3 regions of the Micromonospora sp. NPDC048169 genome follow, and region 2 is predicted to be linked to each of the others. Evidence: riboswitches for the same ligand, from Rfam matches in the RefSeq annotation. Region 2 holds a riboswitch; each other region holds the start of a gene.

What was found. Region 2 has a riboswitch for cyclic di-AMP ahead of AB0D28_RS27270 (hypothetical protein). Riboswitches for the same ligand answer to the same signal wherever they lie in the genome.
Region 1: linked by a shared signal. The riboswitch ahead of AB0D28_RS22735 (transglycosylase family protein) and the one ahead of AB0D28_RS27270 (hypothetical protein) in region 2 are both predicted to bind cyclic di-AMP.
Region 3: linked by a shared signal. The riboswitch ahead of AB0D28_RS07440 (hypothetical protein) and the one ahead of AB0D28_RS27270 (hypothetical protein) in region 2 are both predicted to bind cyclic di-AMP.

The regions. Positions count from the first base shown of each region.
Region 1 covers NZ_JBEZMS010000030.1:15,548-20,302, forward strand. The annotation lists gene AB0D28_RS22725 (M4 family metallopeptidase) at 1-386, shown strand, start outside; gene AB0D28_RS22730 (YbaB/EbfC family nucleoid-associated protein) at 550-999, opposite strand; gene AB0D28_RS22735 (transglycosylase family protein) at 1,186-1,830, opposite strand; cyclic di-AMP (ydaO/yuaA leader) riboswitch at 1,829-1,974, opposite strand; gene AB0D28_RS22740 (LLM class flavin-dependent oxidoreductase) at 2,140-3,696, shown strand; gene htpG (molecular chaperone HtpG) at 3,752-4,755, opposite strand, start outside.
Region 2 covers NZ_JBEZMS010000050.1:28,656-33,410, reverse strand. The annotation lists gene AB0D28_RS27285 (hypothetical protein) at 1-392, opposite strand, end outside; gene AB0D28_RS27280 (STAS domain-containing protein) at 811-1,170, shown strand; gene AB0D28_RS27275 (SRPBCC family protein) at 1,272-1,724, shown strand; gene AB0D28_RS27270 (hypothetical protein) at 1,748-2,821, opposite strand; cyclic di-AMP (ydaO/yuaA leader) riboswitch at 2,826-2,956, opposite strand; gene AB0D28_RS27265 (cation diffusion facilitator family transporter) at 3,100-4,014, opposite strand; gene AB0D28_RS27260 (AAA family ATPase) at 4,119-4,755, opposite strand, start outside.
Region 3 covers NZ_JBEZMS010000006.1:18,213-22,967, reverse strand. The annotation lists gene AB0D28_RS07465 (hypothetical protein) at 1-582, opposite strand, end outside; gene AB0D28_RS07460 (heavy-metal-associated domain-containing protein) at 620-826, opposite strand; gene AB0D28_RS07455 (metal-sensitive transcriptional regulator) at 907-1,206, shown strand; gene AB0D28_RS07450 (SHOCT domain-containing protein) at 1,333-1,542, shown strand; gene AB0D28_RS07445 (YibE/F family protein) at 1,694-2,968, shown strand; cyclic di-AMP (ydaO/yuaA leader) riboswitch at 3,123-3,254, shown strand; gene AB0D28_RS07440 (hypothetical protein) at 3,258-4,286, shown strand; gene AB0D28_RS07435 (carbonic anhydrase) at 4,346-4,755, opposite strand, start outside.

The DNA of each region.
Region 1 (4,755 bases), on a different contig from region 2:
CCGGCGTCATCACCACCGACAGCGGCCAGGCCGCGCACGGCGGCTCGTACAAGGCGTGGCTGGACGGGTACGGCTCGTCGCACACCGACACGCTCAGTCAGTCGGTGACGATCCCGGCCGGATGCCGCGCGACGTTGAGCTTCTGGCTGCACATCGACAGCGCGGAGTCGACCACCAGCACCGCGTACGACAAGCTCACCGTCAAGGCGGGCAGCACCACGCTGGCCACCTACTCCAACCTGAACAAGGCCACCGGCTACGTGCAGCGGTCCTTCGACATCTCGTCGCTGGCCGGCACCACGGCGACCATCTCGTTCAGCGGCGTGGAGGACAGCTCGTTGCAGACGTCCTTCGTCGTCGACGACACCGCGGTCACCCTGAGCTGACCGTGGCGTAGCGCGGCCGGTCGTCGTCCTCCCGACGGCCGGCCGCCTCGTCATGCCCGGCCGGGCCCCTCACGGCGCCTGGCCGGACGGCATCGCGGCTTGCCGGACGGCATCGCGTCGAGCCGGGCGCTTCGTCGCGTCGTCCGGGTGGGCACCCGGTTCGTCAGGCCGGGCGGGCGCCCTGGGACGCGGTGCCGCGGTCGCGGTGGATCCGCGCGGCAGCCTCGTGCATCGCGCGGCCGAACAGCTCGGCCTGGTCGCCCATGCTGCCGAGCCGGGCGGCGAGCGCATCGGCGTCGGCCCGCGCAGATGCGCTGACCTGGGCGTCCAGCTCGGACAGCGCGGCATTGGCGGCGGCGACGAGGTGCCCGCCGAGGACGTCCAGCGGCTCGCCGGCCAGCTCCGGGTCGATCGTCACGGAATCCAGCCGGCCACCCTGGACGGCGACGGCGCGGACCCGGCCGCCGGCGGCCGTGCCCTCGGCGCGCAGCAGGTCGGCCGCCTCGCCGTCGGCGTGCGCCGAGGCCCGGGAGCGCATCGCGGTGAGCGCCTGCTGCGTACGGGTCAGCAGCTCGTCGATGCTCGCCGCCGCCGAGAACGGGTCGTTGGTCATATCAGCGCTTTCTTCACGTCTTAGCCGAGGACCGTGACCCTAGCAACCGCCCCCGACGAATCGCGCCTACCGGCCCTCGCGGGCCGCGTCCCGGTGCCGCGAGCAGGCCGGACACCGGCAACGCGGCGTGTCGCACGGGCGCGGACGCCCGGCCGGGGTGAAGCGGCCGGGCGTCCGCGAGACCGGTCAGCGCAGACGCAGCCGCTGACCGGGGAAGATCAGCCCCGGGTCGTCGCCCACCACCGCGCGGTTGCGCTCGTGCAGGGCACGCCAGCCGCCGTCCACGCGCTGCGCCACGGCGATCTCCGACAGCGTGTCCCCCGGCCGGACCAGGTACGTCCCGGTGCCGGTCCTGGGCTGTGGCGCGACGAGGGTGGTGGCCCGCTCCGGCGCGGCCCTCTTCGTGGCCGGTCGCCGCGGCGCGGCCTTCTTCGCGCCTGACCGCTTCTCGGCCGCAGCCGGCCCGGAACTCTTCTTCGCCGAGCCGCCCTTCTTGCCGCAGACCGGCCAGGCGCCGATGCCCTGCCCGCGCAGCACCTTCTCCGCGACGGCGATCTGCTCGGACCGGCTGGCCAGGTCGGCGCGGGCGGCGTACTTCTGGCCGCCGTAGCCGTTCCAGGTGGCACGGGAGAACTGGAGCCCGCCGTAGTAGCCGTTGCCGGTGTTGATCTTCCAGTTCCCGCCCGACTCGCAGCGTGCGACGGCGTCCCAGTTGACGCCCGCGCTGGCCGGAGCGGCCGAGCCGAACAGGGTCGCGGCGCCGAGGGCGGCGCCGGCCATCACCGCTCCGAGAGCGGTACGGCGGCTTCGGGCTGAGTATTCGGTTGCCATGTGGATTCCTCCACGCCGACGAGGTGAGCTGTCGGGTTCGGGCCGAGGAGCCCGGCCGCCGGTGGCGGCTTCACCCCGAGGTGACGATGCACCGTGGAACGTGTGGTTCCCCCGCTCCCGCACGAGGTTCGGTGACCGCGGCCGGCGGCGGGATTTGGCGTTTCCGGCCCGCGGTGTCCGCTACTGCGAACGAAACCGACGCTAGGAGCGCTTTGCGCCGATCATCCACTTCTTGTGATGCCCTTCACCCGGCCGGGCGACCGGGCGCTACCGTGGCAGGACTGGGCAAGATCACGGGAGGCGGGACGGATGACCGATCACGGACACGAGCTGACCTTCGGCGGCTTCCTCACCCCCGCCGCCGCGCAGCCGGACCAGGTGGTGGCGCTGGCCCGGCTCTGCGAGCAGGTCGGACTGGACCTGGTCACCTTCCAGGACCACCCGTACCAGCCGGGTTTCCTGGACACCTGGACGCTGATGTCCTACGTGGCCGCCGCCACCGAACGCGTCCGCCTGGCCGGAAACGTCCTCAACCTGCCGTTGCGCCAGCCGGTGGTGCTGGCGCGCAGCGTCGCCAGCCTGGACCTGCTCACCGGCGGCCGGGTCGAGCTGGGGCTCGGCGCGGGCGCCTTCTGGGACGCGATCGAGGCAACGGGCGGGCGGCGCCTGTCCCCCGGCGCGGCCGTCGACGCCCTCGACGAGGCGATCCGGGTGATCCGCGAGGTCTGGGACACCGACCACCGCGGCATGATCCGTGTCGACGGCGAGCACTACCGGGTGGTCGGCGCCAAGCGCGGCCCGGCGCCCGCCCACCCGGTGGGCATCTGGGTCGGCGCGTACAAGCCGCGCATGCTGCGCCTGGTGGGCCGCGCCGCGGACGGCTGGCTGCCGTCGCTGTCGTACCTGCCGAAGGGTCCCGACGAGTTGCCCGCCCTGAACGCGCTGGTGGACGAGGGCGCCCGGGCCGCCGGACGCGACCCGGCCGCGATCCGCCGCATGCTCAACGTGACAGGCACGTTCGCCCGCTCGTCGGCCGGTTTCCTGGCCGGGCCGCCGGAACAGTGGGTCGAGGAGCTGGCCGGGCTCACGCTGGAGCACGGCATCACCACGTTCATCCTCGGCAGCGACGAGCCGCGCGCGATCCAGATCTTCGGCCAGGAGGTCGCGCCCGCCGTGCGCGAGCTGGTCGCCGCCGAGCGCACCCCGCCCGAGCCCCGCGCGGCCACCGGGCAACAGGCCGCCGCCGGCGCGCCCAGCACGCTCGGGGTCACGCCCACCCCGGACCCGGGGGTACGCCTGAGCGCGCGCCGCCCCTGGGACGAGTCCACTCGCCCGAGCGCCCCGCCGCCGCCGGCCGGGCACGTCTACCCGCCCCGGGGACAGGCCGCCGGGCAGCACCTGGTGGACGTGCACGACCACCTGCGCCAGGAGCTGGCCCAGGTGCGCGACCTGCTGGAACAGGTCAAGCGGGGCACTGTCTCGCCGGGCCGGGCGCGGGCCGCGCTGAACGAGATGACCATGCGGCAGAACAACTGGACGCTCGGGGCCTACTGCGCGGCGTACTGCACCATGGTCACCCAGCACCACGGGCTTGAGGACGCCTCGATCTTCCCGCACCTGCGCCGCTCCGAGACCGGGCTGGCCGCCGTGCTGGACCGCCTCGAGGAGGAACACGTGGTGATCCACGGCGTGGTGGAGAGCGTCGACCGCGCGCTCGTGGAGCTGGTCCGCCGGCCCGGCGACTTCACCGGACTCCAGGAGGCGGTGGACCTGCTCACCGACACGCTGCTGTCGCACCTGTCGTACGAGGAGCACCAGATCGTCGAGCCGCTGGCCCGGCACGGGTTCTTCCCCTGCCAGTTGTGAGGCGGGGCCCCTTCTTCTTGTCGCGCCGGCGACGAGAAGGGGCCCCGCCTCACCGCTACAGGCCGCGGGCCAGGCGGTCGGCCAGGATCCGGGTGAACCGGGCCGGGTCGGCCAGCTCGCCGCCCTCGGCCAGCAGCGCCATGCCGTACAGCAGCTCGGCGGTCTCGGTCAGCGCGGCCGGGTCGCCGCCCTCCCCGTGCGCCTTGCGCAGCCCGGTGACCAGCGGGTGGGCCGGGTTCAGCTCCAGGATCCGCTTGACCTGGGGCACCTCCTGGCCCATGGCCCGGTACATCTTCTCCAGCGTCGGCGTCATGTCGTGCGCGTCGCCCACGACGCAGGCCGGTGAGGTGGTCAGCCGGGTGGACAGGCGCACCTCCTTGACGCTGTCGGCGAGCGCGCCGCCGAGGAAGGTGAGCAGGTCGGCGTACTCCTGCCGTTCCGCCTCGGCCTTCTCCTTCTCCTCGTCGGTCTCCAGGTCCACCTGGCCCTTGGCGACCGAGCGCAGCGTCTTCCCGTCGTACGCGCCGACCCGCTCGACCCACACCTCGTCCACCGGGTCGGTGAGGATCAGCACCTCGTAGCCCTTGGCGCGGAACGCCTCCAGGTGCGGCGAGTTCTCGATGGTGGTCCGGTTCTCGCCGGTGGCGTAGTAGATCTCGGTCTGGCCGTCGCGCATCCGCTCCACGTACGCGCGCAGCGTGGTCGGCTCGGCCGGGTCGTGGGTGCTGGCGGCGCGCACCAGCTCCAGCAGCGTCTCGGTGTTGTCCGGGTCCTCCAGCAGACCCTCCTTGACCACCGGCCCGAACTCGGTCCAGAACGTGCGGTACGACTCGGCGGACATGTCCTTGAGCGTGGCGAGGACCTTCTTGACCAGCCGGCGGCGCACCGCGCGGATCTGCCGGTCCTGCTGGAGGATCTCCCGCGAGATGTTCAGCGACAGGTCGTGCGCGTCCACCACGCCCTTGACGAAGCGCAGGTAGTTGGGCATCAGCGCGTCGCAGTCGTCCATGATGAACACGCGCTTGACGTAGAGCTGCACGCCGCGGCGGCCCTGCGGGG
Region 2 (4,755 bases):
CCGGCCGGGGAGTTCGGCCGGTCCACGTCCACGAACTCGATGTCGTCGGCGGCGCGGTCCCGGCTGCCGGCGGCGCGTGCCGCGGTGCCGGCGGCCCAGCCGATCGCCGCGCCGGCGAGCGCCGCCGCGATCAGCAGCGTCCAGGGCAGCGCGGGACGGCGGCCGGCGAGCGCGTCGAACGCGAGACCGGCCCGGCGGCGTGCCTCCTCGGCGGCGGAGCCGACCAGGTCGGTGGCGTCGTCGGCCAGGCCGGAGGAGCTGCGGCGGGCGGTCCGGGTGGCGTCGCGCATGCTGTCACCGGCGGAACCGACGGCGGAGAGCAGGTGCTGCCACGCCTGGTCGGCGACCCGCTCGGCCTTGCCCCGGCGGTCCAGCAGGTTGGTTCCGAACATCGTTCTACCTCCTCGGGTGCCGAAGGCCGGCGGCCACTTCGGACTCCGGTGTCCATCCGGCGGTCACTGTCCCGGGCAGTGCCCCACCGGACCCGGCGGCAAACCACGCCCGGGTCATGGCGGGTGCGGCCGGTGAACGGGACGAAGCACCCGAACGCGCCGGGACGGGTGCGGACGGGACGTGCGTGCGCCAGCTACCCTGGTCCGCGGGATCGGCGGGCCCGCCCGGTCGCACGGTTGGCCGTGGCCCGCCACAGGGGGAAACTGGAACCCGGTGGTCCGGATTGGGTACGCCCAGGTGTGCCCAGTTCGCGAATTGCTCATCCCGGGGGGTGGCGACCGGGGCGTGGGAGGAATACTCTCGGTCGCGGCCCGCGTACTGATGAGGCGCCCGTCATGGGCGAGTGGAGGTGCTCGCGTGAGCCTGTCGATCGTGAAGTCGGTGCGGCCGGGTGGTGTCGTCGAGATCGCGCCCCGTGGGGAGATCGACGTCGACACCGCGTACGAGGTGCGGGAAGCGATCGCCGAGGTGCTCGCGAAGGCCCGCCCCGCGCGGATCGAGCTGAACATGCGGCTTGTCACGTTCATCGACTCGGTCGGCATCAGCGCCATGGTCGCCGGCTTCCAGACCTGCGAGGTCAGCGGCGTCAAGCTCGTGGTCACCGAGCCGAGCCGGTTCGTGCACCGGCAGCTCTGGGTGACCGGCCTGCTCGGCCTCTTCGGCGCGCCCGAGCCGTGGTTCGCCGACGACACCCCCGAGGTGCTGCCCGGCGCCTGAGCGCCGTTCGCACCCCCTGCGGCCAGGGGACCTTCTACCCGTTGCCAGTCCGGCGTCGGTACGGGACGATCGTCGCGACGCACGACGGCGAGGGGGCCCGCTTGCAGAGCAGCGACAGCTTCAGCTACACCGTGCAGGCCCGGTGCAGCCGGGCCGAAGCGGTGGCCCTGCTAGGCGACCTGAGTCGCCAGGGTGAGCTGCATCCGCTGATCGTCCGGGTCCGGAAGCTGCCGGCCCGGCCCGGCGCGCTGGCCAGCTACGCGATCACCGACCGGCTGCAACTCGGCCCGCTGCACTTCCCGGTGACCTACCAGGCGGACGTGCTGATCGCGAGCGAGGACGAGGTGGTCACCGTCGCCCGGCAGCAGCCGGCGACGACCGTACGCAACCACACCCGGCTGCGCGACGAGGACGACGGCACGGTACGCGTCGAGGTGGAGATCACGCTCACCGCGCCGGCACCGCTGTTCGGGTACGCGTTCCGCCAGGCCCGGGCGGCTCACCTGGGCCTGGCGGCGCGTCTCGGAGCGACCCTGGAGGGCCGGCCGGCCTGATCCGGCCGGCCCCTTCCGGGCGCTCAGTACACCGACAGGTGCACGTGGTTGGTGTGGTCGCTGGACGGGTCGCCGTTGCCCCCGCTGTACGACTTCCACCCGCTGCTGGGCAGCCAGATCTGCTTGAACCAGATCACGTAGAGCACGGCGAGCGGGTCGGCGTTGCGCACGAAGTACGCGGCCAGGTTGTTGCCGTACGTCCGGTCGCCGCCGGAGGCCACGCCGCCGAAGCCGTTCTTCTGCGCGGCGAAGTCGCAGGCCCGCCCCTTCGGGTGCTCGCCCGAGCCGCTGGGCCGGTGGCACGAGACGTACCTGGTGAAGCCGGCCGCCTTCGCCTGTTGCAGCGCGTGCAGCGTGCGCGGGGTGATGCAGCCGTTGGCCGGGGTCGGGTCGTTGACGCTGCACGACTCCGGGGGCCAGGAGCCGTCCGAGTTGCGCGGCGCCGGCTTCGCGTTCTTGGTGGAGGTGCCCTGGACGCTGCCGCCGCTGCTGCTGCGCGTGGCGCGGTCGTTCGCCACCTCCAGGGCGCGCTCGGCCTGCTCCTTGCGCTTGGCCATCACCGTCACCTGCTTGCGCTGCTCGCGGATCTCGCCGTCGAGCTGGGCGCGGGTGCGGGTGGCCTGGTCCCGGGTGGCGATCAGGTCGCGCAGCGTACGGTCCTCGTGCGCGGCGACCTGTTCCAGCGCGGCGGCCCGGTCCATGAAGCCCTCCGGGCTGCTGCTGCCCAGCAGCACCCCGGCGGTGCCCAGGCGGCCGTTGCGGTACGCCACGGCGGCGATCTCGCCGACCTTGGCGTCGCGTACGGCCAGCTCGGCGCCGACCGTCTTGAGCTGTTCGTTCAGTTGCTTCTGGCGGCTCACCGACCGGTTCAGCGCGGCCTTGGCCTCCAGCCAGCCCTTGCTGGCGGCGTCGAGCTGGGCACGCAGTTCGGGCGTGCCGCCCTCGTCGTCGCCGCCGGGCGCGGCGGCGAGCAGGCCGGTCGCCGGCCCCGCCGAGGCGGGGGAGACCGGAACAGTCGCGACGCCGAGGGCCAGCGTCGCGACGAGCAGGGCCGCCAACCGGGCGGCTGTCCGTCGTACAGGTGCCACGTGGGGCATTCACACGTCCTTCCGTCAACGCCGACCGGGTTAGCTGACGGGTTCGGGACGGAAGATCCCTACCGCTGACGCGGATGCACCCCACGTACGTGGTTCCCCGGCTCGTCCCTGCGGACGATTAGGCGACGGCCGCCCCACCGGGGCCGGTGGCGTCCGCGGGTGCGGCCGCGACCGACACTACCGGCGCTGCCCGGGCGTGGCTCGGTGGAGCAACGCCACTAGGTGGGGCAAAACCGGCATAAGACTACAACAGCCACAGTGATTTAAGTCTGCCCTAATCACCACTCGGTCTTCCCGCACACGCCGGCCGACGCTCCGGGTTCGACCTGCAACGTGGCGTGATCGATGGAGAAGTCCTCGTGCAGGGCGGCCCGCGCGGCGGCCAGCACCTGCCCCGGGTCCACGCCCGGGTCGGTGGTCAGGTGCGCCGAGGCCACCTCCATGCCCGAGGTGAGCGTCCACACGTGCAGGTCGTGCACCTCGGCCACGCCGGGTACGGCGGCCAGCCGGTCGTGCACGGCGGTCACCTGGAGGTGCTCCGGCGCGGCCTGCACCAGGATGCGCAGCGCGGCCCGGCCGAGCCGCCAGGTGCGCGGCAGGATGAACAGGCCGATCCCGACGGCTACCAGCGGATCGGCCCACCACCAGTCGGTCGCGGCGATGACCAGCGCGGCGGCGATCACGCCGAGCGAGCCGAGCAGATCGCCGAGCACCTCCAGGTACGCCCCGCGCAGGTTGATGCTCTCCTTCGCCCCGGCGCGCAGCAGCGCGAACGCGACGATGTTGGCGAGCAGGCCGAGCACCGCCACCACGAGCATCGGGCCGGCCAGCACCTCCGGCGGCTCGCCGAACCGGCGTACCGCCTCGACCAGGACGTAGAGCGCGACGGCGCCGAGCAGCACGGCGTTGGCCAGGGCGGCGAGCACCTCCAGCCGGTAGAGCCCGAACGTGCGCTGCGGGTCGGTGCCGGCGCGGCGGGCGGCGGTGATCGCGGCCAGTGCCATGCCGATGCCGAGGACGTCGGTGAACATGTGCCCGGCGTCGGAGAGCAGCGCGAGCGAGCCGGTGGTGAAGGCGGCCACCGCCTCGACCACCATCAGGACGGCGAGCAGCGCGAAGGCGGCCCAGAGGCGGCCCCGGTGGCGGTGTGCCGCGTTGGCCACCGCGCCGCTGTGGTCATGACCTGCGCCCACGCCAACACCCTTCCTGCCCCGTACCGGCCAGGCCCAATGTATGTTCACATCGCTATGTATGCAACTGAACTGTGGGTGACGTCAGGGGCGCGGACGGGTGTCCCTCAGAGCGGGTCGAGCGTGGTGAGGCGCTGGGTCGCCCGGGACAGCGCCACGTAGAGCGTGCGTACCCCCGAACCGGGGTCGGCCCGGATCTCACTCGGCGCCACCAGCACCACGCCGTCGTACTCCATGCCCTTCGCCTGGAGGCTGGTGACCACCTGGAGCCGGCTCGCGCCGAGCGCGCCCAGCCAGCCGGCCACCTCGTCCCGGCGCGGCACCGGCGTGATCACACCAACGGTGCCCTCCACCTGCGCGAGCAGCGCCTCGGCCGCCTCGACGGTGGCCGCCGGCAGGTCGGCGGCGGGCACCGTGCGCTCGACCGGCGGCACGCCGGTGGACCGCACCGCGTCGGGCAGCGGCAGGTCCGGGTAGAGCCGGCGGATCTCCGCCGCCGCCACCGCGAAGATCTCCGCCGAGTTGCGGTAGTTGGTGGTCAGCTCGTAGCGGTGCCGCTTGCGTCGGCCCAGCGCCTGGTCCCGGGCGCGGTCCAGCTCCTGCGGGTCGCCGGTCCAGGCGGTCTGCGCCGGATCGCCGACCACCGTCCAGGACGCCAGCCGCCCGCGCCGCCCGACCATCCGCCACTGCATCGGCGAGACGTCCTGCGACTCGTCCACCACCACGTGCGCGTAGTCGCGGTAG
Region 3 (4,755 bases), on a different contig from region 2:
GACCGTGTAGCCGTCGACAGTCGTGCTGGTCGCCGGTGCCGGCAGCGGCCGGGCGGCCAGCTCGCCGGGGACGGTGACGTCCAGGCCGAGGGTGAGCGGCTCCCCGCCGCCCGGGGTGAAGTCGGCGAACGCCCGCCAGACGCCGGGGCCGTCCACCGGCGAGGCGACGCGCCAGGTGCCGTCGCCGTCCATCTCCGGGTGGACGTGCCGGAAGCCGGAGAGGTCCCGCCGGGCGACGATCAGGTGCATGCGCTTGTCGTGGGCCACCTCGTAGCGGGTGACGGGTGCGCCGTCCGGGCCGGTGATCCGGAAGGCGAACTGCCCCGCCGGGGCGGCGGCGGGCTGGAAGGTGTAGCCGCGTTCGGAGACGAGCAGGCCGCCGGGCAGGTGCGCGGAAGCGCCGCCCGCCTGGCTCTCGTCGCCGTGACCGGCGTCGCCGGCCCCGTGGTCGCTGTCGCTGTCGTCGTGGCGGGTCTCGGCGGCCGGGGTGACGGGATCGGCCAGGTTGCCGATCCCGTACGCCGCGCCGAACACCGCCACGAGGCCGAGGGCGAAGCCACTGAGCTTCGTCGCCGTGTTCATTGGTGTCTCCTCGGTTTCCGCGGGTCCGTCGGACCCGTCACGCACCGACGAGGTCGTAGCCGGCCTCGTCGACCGCCGCGCGGACCGCGTCCACGTCCAGCGGGTCCTGACTGGTGACGGTGACCCGGCCGCCGGCCAGGTCGACCTGGACGTCGGTGACGCCCGGAAGCGCGCTCAGCTCGGTGCTCACCGAGTTGACGCAGTGCCCGCAGGTCATGCCGCTCACCTGGTAGGTGCTCTCCATCTCGCCCTCCGATCTTATACCCCCCAGGGGTACGTTCGAGACGGTAGCATACCCCCGAGGGGTACGCTATCCTCGGTTCCATGACCGCGCCGTCCAGCCCGACCCGGGGCTACACCGCCAGCAAGGACCAACTCCTCGCCCGGCTCCGCCGCATCGAGGGTCAGGTCCGTGGCATCGAGAAGATGGTCGAGGACGACCGCTACTGCATCGACGTGCTCACCCAGATCTCGGCCATCCAGGCGGCGCTGGACAAGGTCGGCCTCGGCCTGCTCGACGGCCACGCCCGGCACTGCATGCACGAGGGCGCCGCCGAGGGCCGGGCCGACGAGATGGCGACCGAGATGATGGCCGCCGTCGGCCGCCTGATGAAGCGCGGCTGAGCGGGGACCTCCGGCCCCCGGAACCGGGCACATCGACCCGCGCCGACGCGTCGGGCCGGTCGTACCGTCGAAGTGGCGGGCAGGCCGACCCCGGCGGACCCGCGGCGACGGACGGAGGGCGGCCCGATGATGTGGCAGAGCCCGATGATGGGCTGGATGTGGATCTGGTCCCTGCTGGTGCTCGCGGTGCTGGCGGGGCTCGTCTGGGCGGCCGTGCGGTGGACCGGCCCCCAGTACCTGGGCCCGACGACGGCCCGGCGCATCCTGGACGAGCGGTACGCGCGCGGCGAGATCGACGAGGACGAGTACCGGCGACGCCGGGCCGGTCTGGCCTGATCACGCGAGGCGAGCGTCACCGGTCCCGGTGAGGTCAGGCTGCCTACCATGGCCGGGCGACGACCCGGACGTGGTCGACACGTCCGCGCCGCCCGGGTGACCAGACCGGTCCGGCGGACCAGGCGTCGCCCCGACCGTTGGGAGAGACGCCATGGGTGCCGACCACACCCGCCCCGCACCCGCCGCGCCGCCGGGCGTACGCCGGCTGCTCGTCGCCGTGGTGGTGCCGCTGTTCGCGCTCACCGTGATCGCGGCGCTGGTCCTCTGGCCCCGGCAGGACCGGGAGCCGGTCGGCGGCGCGGACGTCCCCCGCTACCACGGCACGGTGACCCGGGTGGTCACCGAGCCCTGCCCGCCGACCCCGGAGGCCCCGGACGGCGGGGGCGGCCCCTGCGGCACCGTGACGGTGACCGCCGAGCAGGGCCCGGACGCGGGCCGCCAGGTCGAGACGCCGATCCCGGCCGGGCCCGGCGCGCCCCGGGTCGCGGTCGGCGACGAGGTGGTCCTGGTCGAGCTGACCGATCCGGCCGACCCGGCGGTGAAGTCCTACAACATCGCCGAGCACCAGCGCGGCACACCGCTGATCTGGCTGATGGTGCTGTTCGCCGCCGCGATCGTGGCGTTCGGCCGCTGGCGCGGGCTGGCCGCGCTCGCCGGCCTGGCGGCCAGCTTCGCCATCCTGCTCGGCTTCGTGCTGCCAGGCATCGGCGCCGGCCAGCCGCCGCTGCTGGTGGCCATCGTCGGCGCCGCGTTGATCATGTTCGTGGTGCTCTACCTGACCCACGGGATCACCGCGCAGACGTCGGTGGCGGTGCTCGGCACGCTGGGCAGCCTGGTGATCACCGGCGTGCTCGGCCTGCTCGCCACGTCCGCCACCCACCTGACCGGCTTCGGCAGCGAGGACGCCACCACGCTGTCCATGTTCCAGGCCGACGTGGACCTGCACGGCCTGCTGCTGGCCGGCATCATCATCGGCTCGCTGGGCGTGCTGGACGACGTCACAGTCACCCAGGCGGCCACCGTCACCGAACTGGCGCACGCCAACCCCGGGCTGTCCCGGCGGCAGCTCTACCGCGCGGCGACCCGGGTCGGCCGGGCCCACATCGCGTCCACCGTCAACACCATCGTGCTGGCGTACGCGGGCGCCTCGCTGCCGCTGCTGCTCCTGCTGGTCGCCGACTCCCGCCCGGTCAGCGAGATCCTCACCAGCGAGTTCCTCGCCCAGGAGATCGTCCGCAGCGCGGTGGCCACGCTCGGCCTGATCGCCGCCGTACCGCTGACCACCGGCCTGGCCGCGATCGTGACCACCGCCGGACGGCGCCCGCGCGGCGCGGAGCCGGCGCCGCCCGCGCCCCGGCCGCCGGCCGGACGGGACGACGCGCTGGAGGCGCTCGGCGGCGGAAGGAGTACGGAGGCCGCATGGTGAGACTCCGCAGCGTGACCATCGATTTCAAACGCGACGCTGGTCACGGTGCGCCACGGCGAAATCTCGCTATTGGTCGGCTTCCGGACGTAGATCCTCACGAGTGCTGTCGGGTAACCTCGCTGCCGGTCACCGCCGAAGGCGCGCACCGGCGCCAGCGGTGCCGCCGCCCAATCGCCCACGGGCGAGCCGGGGAACCAGGTACATGGGGTGAATCCGCGACAGCGGTAGGGGCCACTTCCGTCCCGAACCCGTCAGCTAACCCGGTCGGCGGCCGACGGAAGGGAACACTGTGACGGCACCCCTGCGCCGCTGGCTGACACCCGTGGTGGCCGTGCTGGCCTCACTGGCCGTGCTGGCCGGGCCGACGCCGGCGACCGCGGCCCCCGCCGCGGCGGCACCCGGCAACCCCTCGGGCCACGAGGAGGACGGCGAACCGCCGCTCATCACCGAGGCGATCGACTCCGCCAACCGGAACTTCCTCCAGGCCAAGGCGAAGCTCGCCAAGTCGCAGGACCGCCAGCGGCGGCTGGCGGCCGAGGTGAAGACGGCACAGGCCGAACTCGACGCGCTCAGCCCGCAGGTCAACCAGCTCGCCGCCCAGTCCTACCGGACCGGCCGGATGGGCGCGATGGCGATGCTGCTGGAGAGCAACTCCCCCGACTCGTTCGTCCGCCGGGTCAACGCCCTGGACGAGCTGAACCTCCTCAACGCGCAGCGCCTGGCCGCCATCAACGCGGTCAAGACCCGCGCCGAGCAGGCCAAGATCGCGATGGACGCCGAGGTCCGCGAGCAGGAGAAGCAGAAGAACGCGATGGAGCGCGAGAAGGTGCAGGCCGAGCGCGCGCTGAAGCTGGTCGGCGGTCTCGGCTTCACCGGCGGACTGGTCTCCGCCACCTCACCGGTCGCCAAGATCGCCCCCGGCCGCACCGCCGACGGCGGGTGGAAGGCCGAGTCGTGCAGCGAGGACGACCCGACCACCTCGGGCTGCGTCACGCCGCGCACGCTGCACGCCTACAAGGAGGTCCGGCGCGCGGGCTTCAAGCGCTTCGTGGGCTGCTACCGGTCCGGCGGGCCGTGGGAGCACCCCAAGGGCAAGGCGTGCGACTGGTCGCTGCAGAACAGCGGCTTCGCACCCTGGCACAACAATGACACCCGCAGGTACGGCAACGAGGTGGCCGCCTTCCTCATCCGCAACGCCGACCGGCTGGGCATCTACTACGTCATCTGGAACCGGCAGATCTGGTTCCCGGCCACCGGCTGGCGCTCCTACAGCGGGCCGTCGAACCACACCGACCACGTCCACATGTCGCTGCTCTGACGCCGGACACCACGAAGAAGGGGCCGCCCTCGGGCGGCCCCTTTCGTCTTCCCCGTGGATCAGCTCGCCAGCGCCGGGTCCGCGGGCGCCGCCGGGGCGGGCAGCGGGGCCGGGGCCTGCGCCACGGTCCGCACCTCGCCGCCGGCGAGACGGTACGACATGCCGACCACCGTGCACCGCCCCGCCGCCACCCGCTCGGCCAGCACGGTGGACCGGGCCAGCAGCGTCTCCACGGTCTGCGCGATGTGCACGTCGATGATGCCGTCGAGGTCCTCGACGCCCTGGCGGGCGGCGCGCAGCAGGCTGGGCGAGACCGCGTCCACCACCGCGCCCAGGTGCCCGGCCGGGGCGGCGCCGGTCCGGACCCCCTCGCGGGCGGCCTGGACCGCGCCGCACGAGTCGTGCCCGAGCACCACCACGAGCGGAGTGCCCAGCACGGTGACGGCGTACTCGACGCTGCCGAGCACCT